4 regions of the Methylobacterium sp. 142-1Y genome follow, and region 3 is predicted to be linked to each of the others. Evidence: predicted binding sites of a transcription regulator. Region 3 holds the regulator's gene; each other region holds the start of a gene.
What was found. The regulator LexA, encoded in region 3, represses DNA repair genes until DNA is damaged. The targets are predictions, from matches to a motif close to TGTTCNNNNTGTGTTCNG.
Positions count from the first base shown of each region.

Region 1 (5,210 bases), 1.6 Mb from region 3:
GGATCCGGTCCGCGCCGTCAACGGCCGGGCGCTCACCGCCCGCGGCTACACCGTGCTGGAAGCCGCTTCGGGCCTGGAAGCCCTGCAGATCATGCAGGAGCGCGAGGTGCCGGTCGATCTCGTCGTCTCCGACGTGGTGATGCCCGAGATGGACGGCCCGACCCTGCTGCGCGAACTCCGCAAGGCCCATCCGAACCTGAAGGTGATCTTCGTCTCGGGCTATGCCGAGGACGCTTTCCGCAAGAACCTGCCCGACGGCGAGGAATTCAACTTCCTGCCCAAGCCGTTCAGCCTGAAGCAGCTCGTCGAGACGGTGAAGACCACGATGGCGGGGTGAGGGGAGGCCGATCGCGTCCTTGTGGCCGCCGCCCGCCGGACTTACATCCATGTATGTAACCAGGAGGTGGCCATGAAGACCGCGATCAGCATGCGCGAGCTCCAGAAGATGTCGGCCGGCGCGATCCAGGCGCTGCCGCACGCGATGCCGATCAAGAACGGTACCGCGACCGTCGGCATCCTGTTGCCGATCCACAGCGTGCCCGAGGAATACATGCGCAAGGTCATTGCCGATATTCGGGCAGATGCGGAAAAGTATACGCCGGAAGAGAATGCGGCCATCGATCGGCTGCTCGCCGAGCGCGGCGCCGAGTGACGGAGGAGCCAGCCGCCGCGGGCATGCCTCGGCGGCACCCTTCCAGGGTGTTGGTCGTCGACACCAACATCGTTCTGAGTGCTGCCTTGGGGCGTCGCTCCATATCAATCTTCGGTACTCTGAATGGCCGGAGGCTCGTGGCGACCTCCGCCCGTGTGGCGGAGGAAGTCCGGCGCGTGCTGGGCGGCCTTCCGGATCTCCCAGCGATTGCACGAGTGCGCGCGGAGATGATCCTCGGCGGAGTCGATGTTATCGATGCCGCGCGTTACGCCGACCACATCGAGCGGGCGGCCGCATTCCTCTCCGACGCCGTCGCCTCCCGCAACGGCTCGACGGCCGACGCCCACGTCCTCGCCTGCGCCTGGCTGCTGGATGCCGACATCTGGAGCCACGATCGCGACTTCGCCGGGACCGGTTGGCCGTCCTGGTCGAACGCCAACCTCCTCCGGGCCCTCGACGGCCCCTGATCCCCCGAAAATCCCCCGGTGAATGCCCCTCCCGCCCTTGCCGACAGAGAACAAAACAAGTACGAAAGACCCAGCCGCGCGATTGAGACTTAGCGCCCCTCCTGCCATAAGGACCCCGCCGACATGGCTCAGCCCCAGACTCGAGTGGTGGAATTTCCGACCATGGACAAAGACAAGTCGAAGGCGATCGACGCCGCCCTCGCCCAGATCGAGCGCGCCTTCGGCAAGGGCTCGATCATGCGGCTCGGCAAGGGCGACAAGGTGCAGGAGGTCGAGGTCGTCTCGACCGGGTCGCTCGGCCTCGACATCGCGCTCGGCGTCGGCGGCCTGCCGCGCGGCCGCGTGATCGAGATCTACGGGCCTGAATCCTCCGGCAAGACCACGCTCGCCCTCCACACCATCGCCGAGGCCCAGAAGAAGGGCGGCGTCTGCGCCTTCGTGGATGCCGAGCACGCCCTCGATCCGGTCTATGCCCGCAAGCTCGGCGTCAATCTCGACGACCTCCTGATCTCCCAGCCCGATACCGGCGAGCAGGCGCTGGAGATCACCGACACCCTGGTGCGCTCCGGCGCCATCGACATCCTGGTGGTCGATTCGGTGGCGGCGCTGACCCCGCGGGCCGAGATCGAGGGCGAGATGGGCGACCAGCAGCCGGGCCTCCAGGCCCGCCTGATGAGCCAGGCCCTGCGCAAGCTCACCGGCTCGATCTCGCGCTCGAACTGCATGGTCATCTTCATCAACCAGATCCGGATGAAGATCGGCGTGATGTATGGCAGCCCCGAGACCACGACGGGCGGCAACGCGCTGAAGTTCTACGCCTCGGTCCGCCTCGACATCCGCCGCATCTCGACCCTCAAGGACCGCGACCAGCCGATCGGCAACAGCGTCCGGGTCAAGGTGGTCAAGAACAAGGTGGCGCCGCCGTTCAAGCAGGTCGAGTTCGACATCATGTTCGGCGAGGGCGTGTCGAAGGTCGGCGAGCTGATCGACCTCGGCGTCAAGGCCGGCATCGTCGAGAAGTCGGGCGCCTGGTTCTCCTACGACAGCCAGCGCCTCGGCCAGGGCCGCGAGAACTCGAAGGGCTTCCTGCGCGACAACCCCGACATCGCCAACAAGATCGAGGCCTCGATCCGGCAGAATTCGGGGCTGGTCGCCGACAAGATCCTGGAGAACGCCACCCCGACGGCGGACGATCTCGACGAGGGGTCGGCCTGATCTTAACGGATCGGCACCGACGATATCGGGGGCCGCCGCGCGATGAGCGCGGTGGCCCCTTCCGTTTTACGGGGCTGTAAAGGACCGAAAAAGCGCGGGTATCCCCCCTCTCCCCGCGGGCGGGGAGAGGGCTCCATCGACCTTGTCGTCGATGGAGCAAGCGCAGGCGAAGCCGGAGCGAGGGTGAGGGGGCCTCGACGAGTGAGGCTCCTCCGGAAACACCCCCTCACCCTCGCCCTGCGGGCTCCTTTCGTCCCCTGCAAGGGGGACGAAAGCCTCTCCCCGCCCGCGGGGAGGGGGGATACCCGCGCCACATCCGGCTGCCGGAAGGCCTGCTCACGTTACGGTGCCCCCGGCCCGGCCCAGCCGAACAGCCCGGCGAACACGAACCCGATCCCGACGATCGCCACGCCCCAGACCGGCGTGCGGATCCACGGAATGCCGAAGCCGTAGATCGGCAGGTAGAGGAGGCGGGCCCAGAAATAGAGCTCCGCTCCCCACGCCACCGCGCCGCCCTGACGGCCCGAGACCGCGGCGGCCAGAACCAGGGCGACGAAGAGCGGGAAGGTCTCGAAGAAGTTGGCCGAGGCCCGCTTCAGCCGGGCGGCGGCGCCGGTGACCTCACCCTCGTTGTCGCGGTTGCCCGCCGCCCAGGTCAGGCCGCCGCGCTGCTGGAGCCCGGCGACGGACGCCGCCATGATGTGGACGAAGCCGAGGGCGGCCGAGAGGGCGAGGAGGCGGATCTCGTCGGTCATGATGGCGTGGCTCCTGCCGGGCGGGCCGGCGGCCGCGCGTCCCCGGGCTTCAGATACTTGCCCCGGCTCAGATAGCGGCGCGGGCCCGCCTCGACACGGGGGAAGCGCGTGACTAAAGACACGCGGATGCATCCGCGGGCCGCCCGCCGGTGCGCCCCGATATCCGCGCCCGCCCGGCCCGCCTTCCGCAGAGACGATTCTTCCCATGAGTGGCGTCAACGAGATCCGGTCCACCTTCCTGGACTACTTCGCCAAGCACGGCCACGAGGTGGTGCCGTCCTCGCCGCTGGTGCCGCGCAACGACCCGACGTTGATGTTCACCAACGCCGGCATGGTGCAGTTCAAGAACGTCTTCACCGGCGTCGAGAAGCGGCCCTACCAGCGCGCCGTCACGGCCCAGAAATGCGTGCGCGCCGGCGGCAAGCACAACGATCTCGACAATGTCGGGTACACCGCGCGCCACCACACCTTCTTCGAGATGCTGGGCAACTTCTCGTTCGGCGACTATTTCAAGCCGCTGGCGATCGAGCTCGCCTGGAATCTCGTCACCAAGGAATTCGGGCTTTCGCCCGAGAAGCTGCTTGTCACGGTCTACGCCGACGACGAGGATGCCGCCACCCTGTGGCGCAAGATCGCCGGCTTCTCCGACGACCGCATCATCCGCATCGGCACCTCCGACAATTTCTGGCAGATGGGCGATACCGGCCCCTGCGGCCCGTGCTCGGAGATCTTCATCGACCAGGGCCCGGAGCTGTGGGGCGGCCCGCCCGGCAGCCCGGAGGAGGACGGCGACCGGTTCCTCGAATTCTGGAACCTCGTGTTCATGCAGTACGAGCAGATCGAGCCGGGCAACCGGGTCGGCCTGCCGCGGCCCTCGATCGATACCGGCATGGGCCTCGAGCGCATGGCGGCGATCCTCCAGGGCGTCAAGAGCAACTACGACACCGACCTGTTCCGCAGCCTGATCGACGCCGTGGCGCATCAGGTCGGCCGGGCGCCCGAGGGCAAGCAGACGGCGTCCTACCGGGTGATCGCCGATCACCTGCGCGCCTCGTCCTTCCTCGTCGCCGACGGCGTCCTGCCGAGCAACGAGGGCCGCGGCTACGTGCTGCGCCGGATCATGCGCCGCGCCATGCGCCACGCCCAGCTCCTCGGCTCCCGCGACCCGATGATGTATCGGCTGGTCCCGACCCTGGTGCGCGAGATGGGCCAGGCCTATCCCGAGCTCGTCCGCGCCGAGAGCCTGATCGCAGAGACCCTGCGCCTGGAGGAAACCCGCTTCCGCCGCACCCTGGAGCGCGGCCTGTCGATCCTCGACGCCGAGACCCGCGACCTCTCGGAGGGCGGCAGCCTGTCGGGTGAGACCGCCTTCACCCTCTACGACACCTACGGCTTCCCCCTCGACCTGACCCAGGACGCGCTCAAGTCCCGCGGCATCACGGTCGACACGGACGGCTTCACGGCCGCGATGCAGCGCCAGCGCGCCGCCGCGCGGGCCGCCTGGTCGGGTTCGGGCGAGGCCGCCACCGAGACCCTGTGGTACGGCTTGCGCGAGCGCACCGGCGCCACCGAGTTCCTCGGCTACGACACCGAGGAGGCCGAGGCGGTCGTCACCGCCTTGGTGCGCGGCGGCGTCGAGGTCGAGGCGATCCGGGCCGGCGAGGAGGGTCTCCTCGTCGTCACCCAGACGCCGTTCTACGGCGAATCCGGCGGCCAGGTCGGCGATACCGGCATCGTCACCGGCCAGGGCCTTCGGGTGCGCGTCACCGCGACCGAGAAGAAGCTCGGCGATCTCTTCGTCCACCACGTCGCCGTGGAGGAGGGGAGCCTGACCCTCGGCCAGCCGGTCGAGCTGAAGGTCGATCACGGGCGCCGCTCGGCGATCCGCGCCAACCATTCGGCCACCCACCTGCTGCACGAGGCCCTGCGCCAGGTGCTCGGCGACCACGTCGCCCAGAAGGGCTCGCTGGTCGCCCCCGAGCGCCTGCGCTTCGACATCAGCCATCCGAAGCCGATCGAGACCGAGGAGCTGGCCCGGGTCGAGGAGATCGCCAACCGGGTGCTGCTCCAGAACGAGCCGGTGGTGACGAAGCTGATGGCGGTCGACGACGCCATCGCGTC
Region 1 is NZ_CM173224.1:2,825,787-2,830,996, forward strand. It holds gene cckA (cell cycle histidine kinase CckA) at 1-337, shown strand, start outside; gene AC3AOF_RS12795 (hypothetical protein) at 410-652, shown strand; gene AC3AOF_RS12800 (PIN domain-containing protein) at 676-1,119, shown strand; gene recA (recombinase RecA) at 1,282-2,334, shown strand; gene AC3AOF_RS12810 (MAPEG family protein) at 2,676-3,089, opposite strand; gene alaS (alanine--tRNA ligase) at 3,295-5,210, shown strand, end outside.
Region 1: the regulator LexA is predicted to act here: its motif matches at 1,166-1,183, upstream of recA (recombinase RecA).

Region 2 (5,210 bases), 2.0 Mb from region 3:
CTTCGCGAAGGGCTTTCGCCATCGCCTTGGCATCGCGATAGGTGCGCATGATTCAATCCCTGCTCGCGGGCGAACCAGTGGGATCAGTGCCTGCCTTGCTGACCGGTTCGCCCGACGGACGGGAGAAGAACGGACGCGCCTCGCATGGATGCATTCACCGTACCCCGGACGGGGCGCAGGCGGCGGGCTGCATCGGCCCTGCCGCCATGAAACGGCAACTCAGGCCGCAACGTCAAGACGCTCAAAACCCGAACGGATCCGGATACGGCAGCACCCGCCGCCGCACCGGCGTCTCCGGCAGGATCGGGCGCCCGATATCCACCGCCACCAGCCCCTCGACGGCGAGCGCCAGCACCGCCGCGACGCCGTCCTGGGCGTTGATCGCCATGGCGGCGCATTCGACGAGGCGGCCGGTGCCGCATTCGTCGAGGTGGTGCAGGATCCGCACCCGGTCGCCGGCCGAGACGTGGGTGCGGCGGCAGGCCATGATGAGCCGCACCGTCGAGATGCGCGGCTCGGCCCTCAAGGTGGCGGCGCTCTCGATGAGAAAGCGGCGGCCATCCTCCGCCACGACCGGCTCTCCCGCCACGTAGGCCGTGCGGAAGGGATGCCGCCCGAGATCGCCCTCCGCCACCACGTCGACGAGGAGGCCGGGCTCGTCGGTGCGCGCCTGCTCGAAATCGGCGGCGTGCTCCACCGCCGTGTCGCCGAGGATCAGGCGAACCGGGGCGGGGGCGGCGCGCAGGCGCTCCACCGCCGGGTCGAGGGCCGCGATGGCGAGGAAATCCGCCACCAGGGCCGGGCGCGGCACCGCGGGCAGGAGGGCCGCGCCGCTGCGGCGAGGCGCAGTGCTCCGCACGGCGCTGCGGCGCTGGCCCGGGCGGTCGAGCAGGGTCGAGGCATCGAGGAGGGCGGGGGTGCTCATGCGGGGCTCCGGGCCACGGCCGGCGCCGACGCACCGACCTGCCAAAGTTCTAGGCGTCACTCTCTTTAAGAACATTTAGCGAACATACCCACCCCGGGCAACGCGGCGCAATCGTCGCCGTGACGGCGTGGCCGCTCCGGTGGGGGATCGTCTGCACGGGGCACCGAGCGGAGCGAGGGTGCGACAAGAACATCATCCTCCGACGACGCTTCGTCTCGCCTCGATATCGCGAAAACGCTCGCGCATCCCTCCCTGGCGTGATAGAGAACAAATGTGGAACCGGCCGATTTCCCCGCCGTCCGGAGCCGCCGTCAGCAGGTGAGATCGATCGAGATGAGCGCAACCACGGACAAGCAGATCGCGGACATCCTCGCCACCTATGGCGAGCCGCTGGCCGGCAACGTCTGGCGCGTGCAGGGCACCGCCGTGATCTACCACAAGGCCCTGGAGCGGATCGCCGTACAGGCCCGCATCCGTTTCGACGCCCCGGTGATCGTGCGGGCCGAGCGGGACGAGGCGGTGATCCTGGTGACCGGCCACATGCCCGGCCCGAACGGCGACCGCACCGAGTGGTCGATCGGCGAAGCCCTGATCGGCGTGAACTATCGCGTCTCCGGCAAGCAGGCGGCCTACGTCTTCGCCATGGCGGAGAAGCGGGCCAAGGACCGGGTGATCCTCAAGCTCGCCGGCCTGCACGGCCTCCTCTATTCCGAGGACGAGGCCGACGAGTTCAAGGCGAGCCGGCCCGATCTCGTGGCGGCGAACCAGTCGCGCCGGCCCGAGACCGGGCGCGGGCCGCACGCATCCGAGGAATCCGACCGTGAGGCCGAGGCCGCGAACGATGCCGACGTCCAGCGCGAGGATGCGCCGCGCACCGACGCCGCCGCATCGGAAGCCGACCTGACCGCCCGCATCGACCAGGCGCAGTCGATCAACGCGGTGACCGATCTGATGCTCGCCCCCGAGACGCAAGCGGCGCTCGCCGCGATGCCGCCGGGCCTGCGCGACGAGGTCCGCGAGCACGCCAAGGCTCGCCTCGTGGCCCTGGGCTGGCCGGCCCGCAGCAACGCCAAGTCCCGCAAGGCCGCGGTGGCGTGAACGGAAGATCGGGGTCGATCGAAGGGCCGTCCGCTCGCGCGGGCGGCCCTTTTTCTTGCCGAACTTCTTCGCGCCTGACCGGATCGTGACCGTGAACCACGGGCGTTCGCGCTTGCCCTGGCGCGCTCGGCCCGCATGATCGCGCCCCGGCGCGACAAGGCGCCAGGCATGGGAGGACCAGGATGGCGACGAGCGACGACGCGCGGACCGACGACCTCGAACAGCTCGACGGCCTGGTGATCCCGCCCTACTCCCGGCGCGGCTTCGTGATGACGAGCCTGATGACCGGGCTGACGCTCGCCACCACCCGGGTCGAGGCGCAGGCGATCCACACCGACGAGGCCGGCATCGTCGCCGGCGAGGTGCGGATCCCGGTCGGCGACGGGCCGATGCCAGCCTACCGGGCGATGCCGCAGGGGGCCGGGCCGTTTCCGATCGTCCTCGTGGTCGAGGAGATCTTCGGGGTCCACGACTACATCAAGGACATCTGCCGGCGCCTCGCCAAGGCCGGCTACACCGCGGTGGCGCCGGAGCTCTTCGCCCGACAGGGCGATGTCTCGAAGATGACCGACGTGCAGGAGATCGTCCGCGAAGTGGTGTCGAAGACGCCGGACGCGCAGGTGATGGGCGACCTCGACGCCACCGCCGCCTGGGCCGCCGCCGAGGCGAAGGGCGATGCGGGCAAGCTCGGCATCACCGGCTGGTGCCGCGGCGGGCGCACCGTGTGGCTCTACGCCGCCCACAGCGCCAACCTGAAGGCGGGCGTCGCCTGGTACGGCAATTTCGGCGGCACCCGCACGGGCATCCAGCCGAAGACCGCCGCCGACGTGATCCCGGAAATCCGCGCGCCGATCCTCGGCCTCTACGGCGCCGCCGACACCGGCATCCCGGTCGCCGACGTCGAGAAGGCGCGCGAGGCGGCGAAGGCGGCGGGCAAGGAGGTCGAGATCGTGATCTTCCCGGACGCGCCGCACGGCTTCCACGCCGATTACCGGCCGAGCTACCGCAAGGGGCCGGCGGAGGACGGTTGGGGTCGGATGCTCGTATGGTTCCGGAGCCACGGCGTCGCCTGATCGTCTCCCCGTGACGCGGCAAGCCTTGCATTGCCGCAACACCTCGGAAAGGATGAACAGAGGCCTCCGGGAGCTATGCAACCACTGGGCCGCAAGCTCGTTCCCTGCACATGACCGAGTCCAGCGCCGCCGCGAAGACCCAGCCCGTGATCCTGGTCGTCGAGGACGAACCGGAGGAGCGTTTCCTCGCGGCCACGCTGCTGGAGGAAACGGGCTTCCGCGTCATTGAGGCCGAGACCGCCGAGAAGGCGCTCGCCATCCTGCGCGAGCGGGGCGACGAGGTGAACGTCGTCTTCTCGGACGTGCGGACCCCGGGCCAGATCGGCGGCTTCGAGCTGGCGCGGATCATCGGCGTCACCTGGCCGCGGGTCCACGTGCTGCTCACGTCCGGCGATGCCGGCGACCAGCCGAGCGACCTGCGCATGTCGGCCACCTTCATCCCCAAGCCCTGGCGGGCCCTCGACATCCTCACCCTGGTCGAGCAGGCCGCCGGCTACCATACCGGCGGCGCCGCGAGCGACGCCCGCTAACCTTCACCTCACCTCGAAGATACCGTCGACCTCGACGCTCGCATCGGCCGGCAGGCTGGCGACGCCGATCGCCGTGCGGGCGTGGCGCCCGGCCTCGCCGAACAGCTCCGCCATAAGGTCCGAGGCGCCGTTGACGGCCTTCGGCACGTCGGGCCAGCCCTGCTCCACCTGCACGAAGCCGCCGAGGCGGTGGCAGCGCACGACCCGGTCGAGGTCGCCGTCGAGGGCGAGGCTCAGCGAGGCCAGCAGGTTCAGCGCGCAGATCCGTGCCGCCTCCTGCCCGGTCGCGATGTCGGTCACCGGCCCGGTGAACCGCACCTCGCCTTCCCATTCGCAGATCTGGCCCGCGAGCCACAGGGTCGTGCCGATGCGCGAGAACGGCAGGAAGGCGCCGCGCGGTTCGGGGACTCGCGGCAGCGCGAGGCCGAGGGCGGCGAGGCGACGGGCGGGCTCGCCGCGCAGGGTCGGGGGTTGCTTCATCGGGACCTCGCGGGGGATAGGTGAGTTTTCCGTGCCTGTTTGCTCATGGGCGACAACGTACGTTTCTCATCTTTCTCATCTTGCAGCCGCACCGTGAAAATCCCGGATCATACAGTTTTCCGATTGATCGCTTTGCGATGCGGAAAGCGGCTTCGCTCAGGCGCCGCGCGGGCTGGTGATCGGTACATGACACGGGCATCAATCCCGTCGGTAGGGGCCTCTCCCATCCACAACCTCATCCTCAGGTGTTGGCCCATCGAAGATGGGCTGACCGCGAAGGAGGGTTCCAGAAGTCTCCAAGATCCGTGGAGCCCTCCTTCGAGGCTCGACGATCTTCGATCGCCCGCACCTCAGGATGAGGTCGTGGGTGGGACAGGCGGGAGCCGCGGACCTGCCGTCCCGTCGCATCCTGCGTGCCTGAAGAGGAGCCCGCGCTTTCTCTCGCGCGGAGCGATCGAGCCGAACTCGATCAGTAGCGATTTGCCCCCGGAATCGGCGGCGGTACGACGAAGACCCCGCCAGGCGGGGGCGGCGGCACGGTGCCCGGCCCGTAGGGTGGGGCACCGTAACGGTCATACGGCGAGGGGCCGTAGCGGTCGTAACGGTCCGCCTGGGAGCGATCGTCCCGCCAGCGCCCTTCCGCATCCCGGTGGCCGCGATCGTCGCGGTCGCGGCGGCGCGGCATGATCTCGTCGGGATCGCCGCGCTCGACCTCGCGGCGGTCGCGCCGGTCGAGATCCCGGGGACGGTCGTCGTCGCCGAAGCGCGGGCCGGGATCGCGGCGGCCGTCGTCGTACCGGTCGCCGCGCCGGGCGGTCGGGCGGTCGTCGTCCCATTGCGCCGCGGCGGGACAGGCGGAGAAGCCGGCGAGCAGGGCCGCGGCGAGCCAGACTCTCATCGGGAAACAGTCCTTCGAGCAGCGGATCGGCGAATCAGGCGACGGCCTGGTCGTCTCGCGCCGTGTATTCTCGCCACAGCAACACCAACGCCGCCATAACGGCCGGCCCCAGGAACAGGCCGAGGAGCCCGAAGCTCTCGACGCCGCCGAGGATGCCGAGCAGCACCCACAGGAACGGCAGGCGGGTCGCGCCGCCGATCAGGACC
Region 2 is NZ_CM173224.1:3,244,220-3,249,429, reverse strand. It holds gene AC3AOF_RS14735 (glyoxalase superfamily protein) at 1-49, opposite strand, end outside; gene AC3AOF_RS14730 (hypothetical protein) at 242-925, opposite strand; gene AC3AOF_RS14725 (trna delta -isopentenylpyrophosphate transferase) at 1,259-2,023, shown strand; gene AC3AOF_RS14720 (dienelactone hydrolase family protein) at 2,206-3,096, shown strand; gene AC3AOF_RS14715 (response regulator) at 3,207-3,626, shown strand; gene AC3AOF_RS14710 (RidA family protein) at 3,630-4,088, opposite strand; gene AC3AOF_RS14705 (hypothetical protein) at 4,576-5,004, opposite strand; gene AC3AOF_RS14700 (AI-2E family transporter) at 5,039-5,210, opposite strand, start outside.
Region 2: the regulator LexA is predicted to act here: its motif matches at 993-1,010, upstream of AC3AOF_RS14725 (trna delta -isopentenylpyrophosphate transferase).

Region 3 (5,210 bases):
GAGAAGGAATCGTCGATCAACGAGCAGATCGACCGGATGCGCCACTCGGCGACCCGGGCGCTGCTGGAGCGCGACGACGTCATCATCGTCGCCTCGGTCTCGTGCATCTACGGCATCGGCTCGGTCGAGACCTATACGGCGATGTCGTTCACCGTCAGCCTCGGCGAGAAGATCGAGCAGCGCCAGCTCGTCGCCGACCTCGTGGCCCTGCAATACAAGCGCATCCAGTCCGACTTCGCGCGCGGCACCTTCCGGGTGCGGGGCGACGTGATCGAGCTGTGGCCGGCCCACTTGGAGGATCGCGGCTGGCGCATCGGCCTGTTCGGCGACGAGATCGAGTCGATCTCCGAGTTCGATCCGCTCACCGGCAAGACCCTCAACACGCTCAAGTTCGTCAAGGTCTACGCCAACAGCCACTACGTGACGCCGCGCCCGACCCTCCAGCAGGCGGTCAAGGGCATCAAGGACGAGCTGAAGTGGCGGGTCGAGGAGCTGACCCGGATGGGCCGGCTGATCGAGGCCCAGCGCCTGGAGCAGCGCTGCACCTTCGACCTCGAGATGATCGAGGCAACCGGCGCCTGCAACGGCATCGAGAACTATTCGCGCTACCTCACCGGCCGCAAGCCCGGCGAGCCGCCACCGACCCTGTTCGAGTACCTGCCCGACAACGCCCTGGTCTTCACCGACGAGAGCCACGTCACGGTCTCGCAGATCGGCGGCATGTACCGGGGCGACTTCCGCCGCAAGGCGACGCTCGCCGAGTACGGCTTCCGGCTGCCCTCCTGCCTCGACAACCGCCCCTTGCGGTTCGAGGAATGGGACGCGATGCGCCCGCAATCGATCCACGTCTCGGCGACGCCGGCGAAGTGGGAGCTGGAGCAGACCGGCGGCGTCTTCGCCGAGCAGGTCATCCGCCCGACCGGCCTCGTCGATCCGGTGATCGAGGTACGCCCGGCCCGCTCGCAGGTCGACGACCTGCTCGGCGAGGTGAAGGAGGTGGCGGCCGCCGGCTACCGCACGCTGGTGACGACGCTGACCAAGCGCATGGCCGAGGACCTGACCGAGTACCTGCACGAGAACGGCGTGCGGGTGCGCTACATGCATTCCGACATCGACACGCTGGAGCGGATCGAGATCATCCGCGACCTGCGGCTCGGCGCCTTCGACGTTCTGATCGGCATCAACCTCCTGCGCGAGGGCCTCGACATCCCGGAATGCGCCCTCGTCGGCATCCTCGACGCCGACAAGGAAGGCTTCCTGCGCTCCGAGACCTCGCTGATCCAGACCATCGGGCGGGCCGCCCGCAACGCCGACGCCCGCTGCATCCTCTACGCCGACCACATCACCGGCTCGATGGAGCGGGCGATGGCCGAGACCGAGCGCCGGCGCAAGAAGCAGCTCGCCTATAACGAGGAGCACGGCATCACGCCCCAGAGCGTGAAGCGCAACATCTCCGACATCCTGGAGAGCGTCTACGAGCGCGACCACGTCCAGGTCGATACGGGGCTGGCGAAATCCGCCGTCACGGTCGGCCACAACCTCAAGGCGGTGATGGCCGACCTCGAGAAAAGGATGCGGGCGGCCGCCGCCGATCTCGACTTCGAGGAGGCGGCGCGGCTTCGCGACGAGCTCAAGCGCCTCCAGGCGACCGAACTCGCCATCGCCGACGACCCGATGGCCGAGCAGGCCGATGTCGAGCGCGAGGCCGGCCGCTTCGGCGCCAAGCGCAAGCGCCGGGGTGCGGAACCGCTCGGCTACGGTCCGGGCGGCAAGGGCGTCTCGGACGAAGGCACCCGCATCCGCCAGCCCGACCTCGACGACATGGGCCCGGGCACCGACCGCGAGGTGCCGTTCACCTACGCCGAGCGCCCGACCGGCCGCTCGACGCAAGGGTTTCCTGGTCAGAAGCCGAAATACAAGGGCCGCAAGGGGCGGGGCTGAGGCGCAGGCCCGGACCGGCGCGGCGGACAGTCCCGCGCCGGTCGAACCCCGCGCGGAACGTGCCTCATCGTCCGATCGACCCGTGACATCCCCGTCTATCACCCCGGTTGCTGCGCCCTCGCGCCGCTTTTTCGAAGCCGCTTGCGGAACACTTGCGGAACGCTTACCATGTTCGCGATTTGTTTCCGGAGCGCGGCAGCGCGGGGATGAGAGTGTCACATGCTCACGCGTAAGCAGTTGGACCTGCTCCGCTTCATTCAGCAGAGAATGCGCGAGACGGGCGTGCCCCCGTCCTTCGACGAGATGAAGGACGCCCTCGATCTCAAGTCGAAATCGGGCATCCACCGCCTGATCACGGCCCTGGAGGAGCGGGGCTTCCTGCGCCGCCTGCCGAACCGGGCCCGGGCGATCGAGGTGATCCGCCTGCCCGACACGGTGACGGGACCGGCGCAGGCCGCACCGGCCGCCGGGGCCGAGGTGGTGCGGTTCAATCCCAGCGTGGTCGAGGGCGGGCGCGCTCACGAGCCGAAGCGGCAGGCCGGTATCCCCGCGATGGCGACGGCGTCGGACGAGAACGGCCACTCGGTCAGCGTGCCGGTGATGGGCCGGATCGCCGCCGGTACGCCGATCTCGGCGATCCAGAGCCAGAGCCGCACGGTGGCGATGTCGCCGGACTTCCTGGCCAGCGGCGAGCATTACGCCCTGGAGGTGCGCGGCGATTCGATGATCGAGGCCGGCATCCTCGACGGCGACCTGGTGGTGATCCGCCGCCAGGAGACCGCCAATACCGGCGACATCATCGTCGCGCTGATCGACGACGAGGAGGCCACGCTCAAGCGCCTGCGCCGCCGCGGCTCCTCGATCGCGCTCGAGGCCGCCAACCCGGCCTACGAGACCCGCGTGCTCGGGCCCGACCGGGTGCGGATCCAGGGCCGGCTGGTGAGCCTGGTCCGGAAGTACTGAAGGGGCTTTCAGTCAAGCGCGGGAACCCTCCCCCCCTCTGCGGGGGAGGGTGGCGAACGGAGTGAGCGCAGCGGGACGAAGTCCCGCCGAGAGGGGCAGCGCGACGCTGATCCAGGTGGCGTCCGTCACTATGGTCGCGACCTCTCCGGAAGCGTGGTTCCCCTCTCCCGGCCTGCTCCGCAGGCCACCCTCCCCCGCAGAGGGGGGAGGGTTCAGGGCGTCGCGCTCGTCAGTGCGCGCTGCCGGTCGCCACGAACTTGAACAGGAACACCGCGGCGATCACCCACACCACCGGCTTCACGTCCCGGAACCGCCCGGTGAGCAGCTTGATCACCGCGTAGGTGATGAAGCCGAAGGCGACGCCGTTGGCGATCGAGTAGGTGAAGGGCATCAGCAGCGCCGTGACGCAGGCCGGCAGCACCTCGGTCAGGTCGTCCCAGTCGAGATCGACCAGCTCGTGCAGCATCAGGCAGGCGACGTAGAACAGGGCCGGCGCCGTGGCATAGGCCGGGACCGAGCCGGCGAGGGGCGCGAAGAACAGGCAGGCCAGGAACAAAACCGCCACCGTGGCGGCGGTGAGCCCGGTGCGCCCGCCCTCCTCGACGCCGGACGCGCTCTCGAGATAGGCGGTCGTGCTCGACGTGCCGAGCAGCGAGCCGACGAAGATCGACGAGGAATCCGCCATCAACGCCTTGTCGAGGCGCTCCATCTTGCCCTCGGTCAGCAGCCCCGCCCGGTTGGCGACGCCCATCAGCGTGCCGGTGGCATCGAACAATTCGACGAGGAAGAACACCAGGATCACGTTGAGCAGGCCGCCCGACAGCGCGCCCTTGATGTCGAGGGCGAACAGGGTCGGGGCGATCGAGGGCGGCAGCGAGGCCACACCCTGGAAGGTGTTGTCGGCGACGATGAAGCTCAACGCCGTCACGGTCAGGATGCCGGCAAGCAGCGCGCCGCGCACCTTGCGCACCGAGAGCACCGCGACGATCAGGAAGCCCAGCACCGCCAGCACCGTGCTCGGCTTGTGCAGGTCGCCCAGCGTCACGAAGGTCGCGGGGCTCGCCGTCACCACGCCGGCGCTCTTCAGCGCGATGATCGCGAGGAAGAGCCCGATGCCGACCGTGATCGCGATGCGCATCGAGCGGGGAATGCCCTCGACGATGATCCGTCGCAGCCCCGTCAGCGTGACGACCATGAAGCACAGGCCGGAGATGAACACCGCGCCGAGCGCCGCCTGCCAGGTGTAGCCCATCTGGAGCACCACCACATAGGCGAAGTAGGCGTTGAGCCCCATGCCCGGCGCCAGCGCGATCGGGTAGTTGGCGTAGAACGCCATCACCAGGGAGCCGATCGCCGCGACGAGGCAGGTCGCGACGAACACCGCCCCCTTGGGCATCCCGGCATCGCCCAGGATGTTGGGATTGACGAAGACGATGTAGGCCATCGTCAGGAAGGTGGTGAGCCCGGCGAGCAGCTCCGTGCGCACGGTGGTGCCGTGGGCCGAGAGCGCGAAGGTGCGCTCCAGGAAACCCGGGGGCCGGGTCAGGCCGGCGTCGCGCTTCATGTCCATCGCTGCTCCTCGTCGCTCTCTCTGATCTGTCGGTAGATCCGGTCGGGCGCGAAGGGCGTCGCGGTCAGCCGCGCGCCGGTCGCGTCCCGGATGGCGTTGGCCAGAGCCGCCGCGACGGGGTTGAACGGGCTCTCGCTCATCGACTTGGCGCCGAGCGGCCCGACCGCGTCGTGGGTGGCGGCGAAGATCACCTCGGTGCGGGGCACGTCGGCGATGGCCGGGATGTGGTAGGTGCGGAAGGACGGGGTCGCGACCCGGCCCTCGCCGTCGATCGCCAGGTCCTCGTAGAGCGCCGCGCCGAGCGCCTGGGCGACGCCGCCCTCGACCTGGCCGCGGCACTGCGCCGGGTTCATCACCCGGCCCGCATCGGCGGCGTGGACGCTCCGCAGGATGCGCAGTTCGCCGGTTCCCGGATGCACCGCGACCTGGAAGCCCTGGACGTTGAACGCCACCGAGCGCGGGCTGCCGTCGGCATGGCCGATCGCCTCCGCCGGGCCGAGATCGGCGAGGGGGACCCGCGCCTCTCCCGCCGTGACCGCGTCGCCGTCGAGGCGGCAGGCGGCGGGATCGAGCCCGAACCGGGCGGCGGCGCGCCGGCGCAGGATGTCGGCCAGGCCTTGCGCGGCCCGCAAGGTCGCCTGGCCCGCCACCACGATGCCGGTGCTGCCATAGGCGCCGGTATCGTGCCCGACCGCGTCGCTGTCGCCCTGGCGCAGGGCGATCCGGTCCGGGGTGG
Region 3 is NZ_CM173224.1:1,211,774-1,216,983, reverse strand. It holds gene uvrB (excinuclease ABC subunit UvrB) at 1-1,941, shown strand, start outside; gene lexA (transcriptional repressor LexA) at 2,161-2,904, shown strand; gene AC3AOF_RS05725 (NCS2 family permease) at 3,134-4,474, opposite strand; gene AC3AOF_RS05720 (molybdopterin-dependent oxidoreductase) at 4,465-5,210, opposite strand, start outside.

Region 4 (5,210 bases), 1.2 Mb from region 3:
CGGCTGTCCCAGGCAAAAACGGCCCGGTCGCGTGAGCGGCCGGGCCGTTTTCGCGGCGTGGTCCGGGGGAGGGCGGTGCCGTCCCCCGGAGGCCGGGTTTCAGATGTCGAGCTCGATCTCGTCGGCGAAGACCGCCCGTTCGGAGATGAAGGCGAAGCGGGCCTCGGGCTTGTTGCCCATCAGCCGCTCGACCGTGTCGCCGGTCGCGACCTTCGCCTCTTCCACCACCTCGACCCGCAGGAGCGTGCGCTTCTTCGGATCCATCGTGGTCTCCTTGAGCTGGCCGGGCATCATCTCGCCGAGGCCCTTGAAGCGCCCGATCTCGACCTTGCCCGACTTGAAGGTGGTCTTGAGCAGCTGCTCTTTGTGCCGGTCGTCCCGGGCATAGGCGCTCTTGGCCCCTTGCGTCAGCCGGTAGAGGGGCGGGACGGCGAGGTAGAGGTGCCCCTGCTCGATCAGCTCCGGCATCTGCCGGTAGAAGAAGGTGATGAGCAGCGAGGCGATGTGGGCGCCGTCGACGTCGGCATCGGTCATGATGATGACCTTCTCGTAGCGAAGGTCGTCGTGCCGGTACTGCTTGCCGATGCCGCAGCCCAGCGCCAGGATCAGGTCGGAGAGGAGCTGGTTCGCCCCGAGCTTGTCCCGGCTCGCCGAGGCGACGTTGAGGATCTTGCCGCGCAAGGGCAGGATCGCCTGGGTGGCGCGGTCGCGCGCCTGCTTGGCCGAGCCGCCGGCCGAATCGCCCTCGACGATGAAGATCTCGGAGCCCGCGGCCCCGGCCTTCGAGCAATCGGCGAGCTTGCCGGGCAGGCGAAGCTTGCGGGTCGCGGTCTTGCGGGCGACCTCCTTTTCCTGGCGCCGGCGCAGGCGCTCCTCGGCCCGGTCGATCACCCAGTCGAGGAGCTTGTTGGCCTGGGCCGGGGAAGCGGCGAGCCAGTGGTCGAAGGCGTCGCGGATCGCCGCCTCGACGATGCGGGAGGCCTCCAGCGTCGCGAGCTTGTCCTTGGTCTGGCCCTGGAACTCCGGCTCGCGGATGAAGACCGACAGCATCGCCGCGCAGGTCAGCATCACGTCGTCGGCGGTGACCGAGGCCATCCGCTTGACCTGGCCGACCCGCTCGGCGTGGTCGCGCAAGCCCCGCAGCAGGGCCACCCGCATCCCGCTCTCGTGGGTGCCGCCCTCCGGCGTCGGGATGGTGTTGCAGTAGGAGGACGAGAAGCCGTCGTCGTTCGACAGCCACGCCATCGCCCATTCGAGCGAGCCGTGGCTGCCCGGCTTGGTGATCTTGCCGGCAAAGACCCCGTCGGCGACCAGCTCCTTGCCGTCGATCTCGCGGGCGAGATAGTCCTTGAGACCGGCCGGGAAGCGGTGCACGGCCTCCGCCGGGACGTTCTCGACGCCCTCCAGCAGGGCAGGGGCGCAGCGCCAGCGGATCTCGACGCCGCCGAACAGGTAGGCCTTCGAGCGCGCCATCTTGAACAGGCGGCGCGGATCGAACCTGTGCTCGCCGAAGATCTCGGCATCGGGATGGAAGCGCACCTTCGTGCCGCGCCGGTTCTGCACCCGCCCGATCGTCTCGATCGGCCCCTGCGCGTGGCCGCGGGAGAAGGTCTGGCGGTAGAGGGTCTGGTTGCGGGCGACCTCGACCTCGAGCACGTCCGAGAGGGCGTTCACCACCGAGATGCCGACGCCGTGCAGGCCGCCGGAGGTCTCGTAGACCTTCGAATCGAACTTACCCCCGGCATGCAGCGTGGTCATAATGACCTCGAGCGCCGACTTGCCGGGGAATTTCGGATGCGGGTCGATCGGGATGCCGCGGCCGTTATCGGTCACGACGAGGCAGCCGCTCTCCTCCAGTTCGACCTCGATGAAGCTGGCATGGCCCGCCACCGCCTCGTCCATCGAGTTGTCGATCACCTCGGCGAAGAGGTGGTGGAGCGCCTTCTCGTCGGTGCCGCCGATATACATGCCGGGCCGGCGCCGCACCGGCTCCAGCCCCTCCAGCACCTCGATCGCCGAGGCGTCGTAGCCGGCCTCCGCCGCGTCCACGGGCGCGGACACGGCGACGGGCTTCGGGCGCTTCACCGCCTCCGCCTTCAGCGGATCCGCCGGCGGCTTCGGCTCTGGCGGCGTCCCGGGCGGCTTGCCGCCCGCGCCGAACAGGTCTCGTGCGGCCTCGCTCACGCGACGGCCTCGCGGTGGGGGAAGGGCTCTGGCAGCATTCGAGGTCATCCTTTCCCTATACCGGAACAAACGCGGAACAAAAAGGGCCTTTGAGCAGCGTCGGGGTGTGACGAACGGGCATGGTCGGGCGGCGCGGAATCGCCGCGCAGCAGAACCCGTACCAGAGTCACCGAGACGTAAACAAATTCCCTTAAAGCTCGGTGACGCGCGCGATACCCCGCGGAACCTCGGCCGTCACCGCCCGTTGACCGGACGGCCGCCCCCGACGCCGGACGGGATCGCGCGCCGCAGGAGCGTTCCGACGATGAAAGCCGTCAACCGCCACGCCCGTCATCTCTCCCTCGCCCGCGCCGAGCAGGCCGCCGGCCAGGCCTTCGGCTTCGCCGAGGAGGGCGTCGCCGCGGCGGCGGCCGGGATCGGGCGTATGGCGATGACGGCGACCGGCGCAGCCGTCGCGGTGGCCTTCGCGGCGACCCTCGCCTGGGCGTTCTGAGGCGTCTTAACGCTACGAGGCGATCCCGCGCGGCCGTTCCCGGCTGGCGTCGTTCCGGGCATTGCCGACGGCGCGGGCCGCCTTAGCTCCCGCATTGCAGCGCGGTCGCCGCAATGCGGGACGATCCTGCGGAACCTGCTCCCAACCACCGAATTTCCTGAGCGGCGCCCCACGCCGTTCGCACACTCTTGCTTTCGAAGGATGGTGGCCTGATGCGGCGCACCCACAGCATGCCATTCGGTGCGGAGATCGGACCGGAGGGGGTGCGCTTCGCCCTCTGGGCGCCGACCGCCAAGAGCGTCGCCCTGGTGCTCGACGGGCAGGAACATCCGCTGGACGATCAGGGCGAAGGCTGGCGCCGTCTGACGGTGCCGGGACTGCGGGCCGGGGCCCGCTACGGCTACCGGATCGACGGCGACCTCGTGGTGCCCGATCCCGCCTCGCGCTTCCAGCCGGAGGACGTGTCGGGGTTATCCGAGGTCATCGACCCCGCCGCGTTCCCGTGGACCGATCGGGATTGGGCCGGGCGTCCGTTCGAGGAGACGGTGATCTACGAGTGCCATGTCGGCACCGCGACGCCGGCGGGCACCTACGCGGCGCTCGCTGAGAAGCTGGAATCCCTGCGCGACCTCGGCGTCACGGCGATCGAGCTCCTGCCGCTCGCCGATTTCAAGGGCACCCGCAACTGGGGCTATGACGGCGTGCTGCCCTACGCGCCGGATTCGGCCTACGGCACCCCGGACGACCTGCGCCGCCTCGTCGACCGGGCGCATTCCCTCGGCCTGATGGTCTTCCTCGACGTCGTCTACAACCATTTCGGCCCGGCCGGGAATTACCTCCACGCCTATGCCGAGACGTTCTTCACCGAGCGCCACCCGACCCCGTGGGGCGCCGGCATCAACTTCGACGGCAAGACGTCCGGCCAGGTGGTGCGGGACTACTTCGTCCACAATTCGCTGTATTGGCTCGACGAATTCCACTTCGACGGCCTGCGCTTCGACGCCGTCCACGCCATCCAGGACGATTCCGACAAGCACTTCCTCGCCGAACTGGCCGAACGGATCCGCGCGGCATACTCCGATCGCCCGATCCACCTGATGCTGGAGAACGAGGCCAACCAGGCCCGCTGGCTGGAGCGGGACGGGTCGGGCCAGCCGATCCTGCACAGCGCGCAATGGGCCGACGACACCCATCACGGCTGGCACATCCTGCTGACCGGCGAGGAATCCGGCTATTACGAGAGCTTTTCCGACAAGCCGGCGGCGCATCTCGCCCGCAGCCTGGCGGAGGGCTTCGCCTACCAGGGCGAGCCGTTCAAGACCCTCGACAACCATACCCGCGGCGAGCGCTCCGGCCACTTGCCGCCGTCGGCTTTCGTCACCTTCCTGCAGAATCACGATCAGGTCGGCAACCGGGCGCTCGGCGAGCGGCTGAGCCACCTCGCCGATCCGGGCAAGCTGGCGCTCGCCCGCGCCGGGCTGCTGCTCAGCCCGCAAATCCCGATGCTGTGGATGGGCGAGGAATGGTCGGCCTCGACGCCGTTCCTGTTCTTCGTCGATTTCGCCCCCGACGAGGAGCTGAACAAGGCGGTGCGCGACGGAAGGCGGCGCGAGTTCAAGAGCTTCGCCGCCTTCGCCGACGAGGAGAAGGCGAAGACGATTCCCGACCCCACCGCCGCCGAGACGTTCCGGCGCTCGACGCTCGACTGGGCCGAGCGCGAGGCTTCGCCGCATCGCGAGGTCCTGGCCGACACCACCGCGCTGCTTCACCTGCGCCAGCGCGAGGTGGTGCCGCTGTTGAAGACCGCCTGGCAGGGCGGCCGTTACACCCTGCCGCGGCCCGACGTGATCGACGTCACCTGGGCCTTCGCCGGGGGCTCCTTGCGCTTCGTCGGGGTGTTCGGCGGCGACGCCCACACACCGGGGCCGCTGCCCGGCCGCATCGTCTGGCGCTCCCCTGCCGTCTCGCAGAACGAGGACGGCGCCCTGGTCCTGCCCGCCTGGTCGGGCGTGTTCGTGAAAGAGGTGCGTTGAGATGGCCGTGACCGAGGATGTCGTCGCGCGGCTCGCCGATGAGGCGGGCATCGCTGCCGACTACACCGACGCCTTCGGCCAGCGCGTCGAGACCCCGCTTTCCGTGCGCCAGGGGCTGCTCGCCGCCCTCGGCCTGCCGGCCGGCTCCGAGGACGAGGCGCGGGCAAGCCTCGCGCGGATCCGCTCGTTGCGCCAGGGCTTGGTGCCGCCGCTGGTCCCGGTCGAGGCCCGCCGCGCCGTGCGGGTAAAGGTGCGGGCGGAGGCGAGCTCCGGCACGCTGAGCTGGCGCATCGTCGACGAGCGCGGCACCGCCCGCGACGGGCGCGTGGCCTTGAACCCTGAGACCGCCGCGATCGAGCTGCCGCCGCTCACCCCCGGCTATCACCGCCTCACCGTGAGCCTGGGCGACCGGCGCGCCGAGGCGACGGTGATCGCAGCACCCCAGCGCTGCTGGCGTCCGCGGGCGCTCGGCGACGAGGGTGCCCGCGACTGGGGCCTCG
Region 4 is NZ_CM173224.1:2,397,864-2,403,073, reverse strand. It holds gene parE (DNA topoisomerase IV subunit B) at 100-2,184, opposite strand; gene AC3AOF_RS10970 (hypothetical protein) at 2,489-2,677, shown strand; gene treZ (malto-oligosyltrehalose trehalohydrolase) at 2,890-4,710, shown strand; gene AC3AOF_RS10960 (malto-oligosyltrehalose synthase) at 4,712-5,210, shown strand, end outside.
Region 4: the regulator LexA is predicted to act here: its motif matches at 2,246-2,263, upstream of parE (DNA topoisomerase IV subunit B).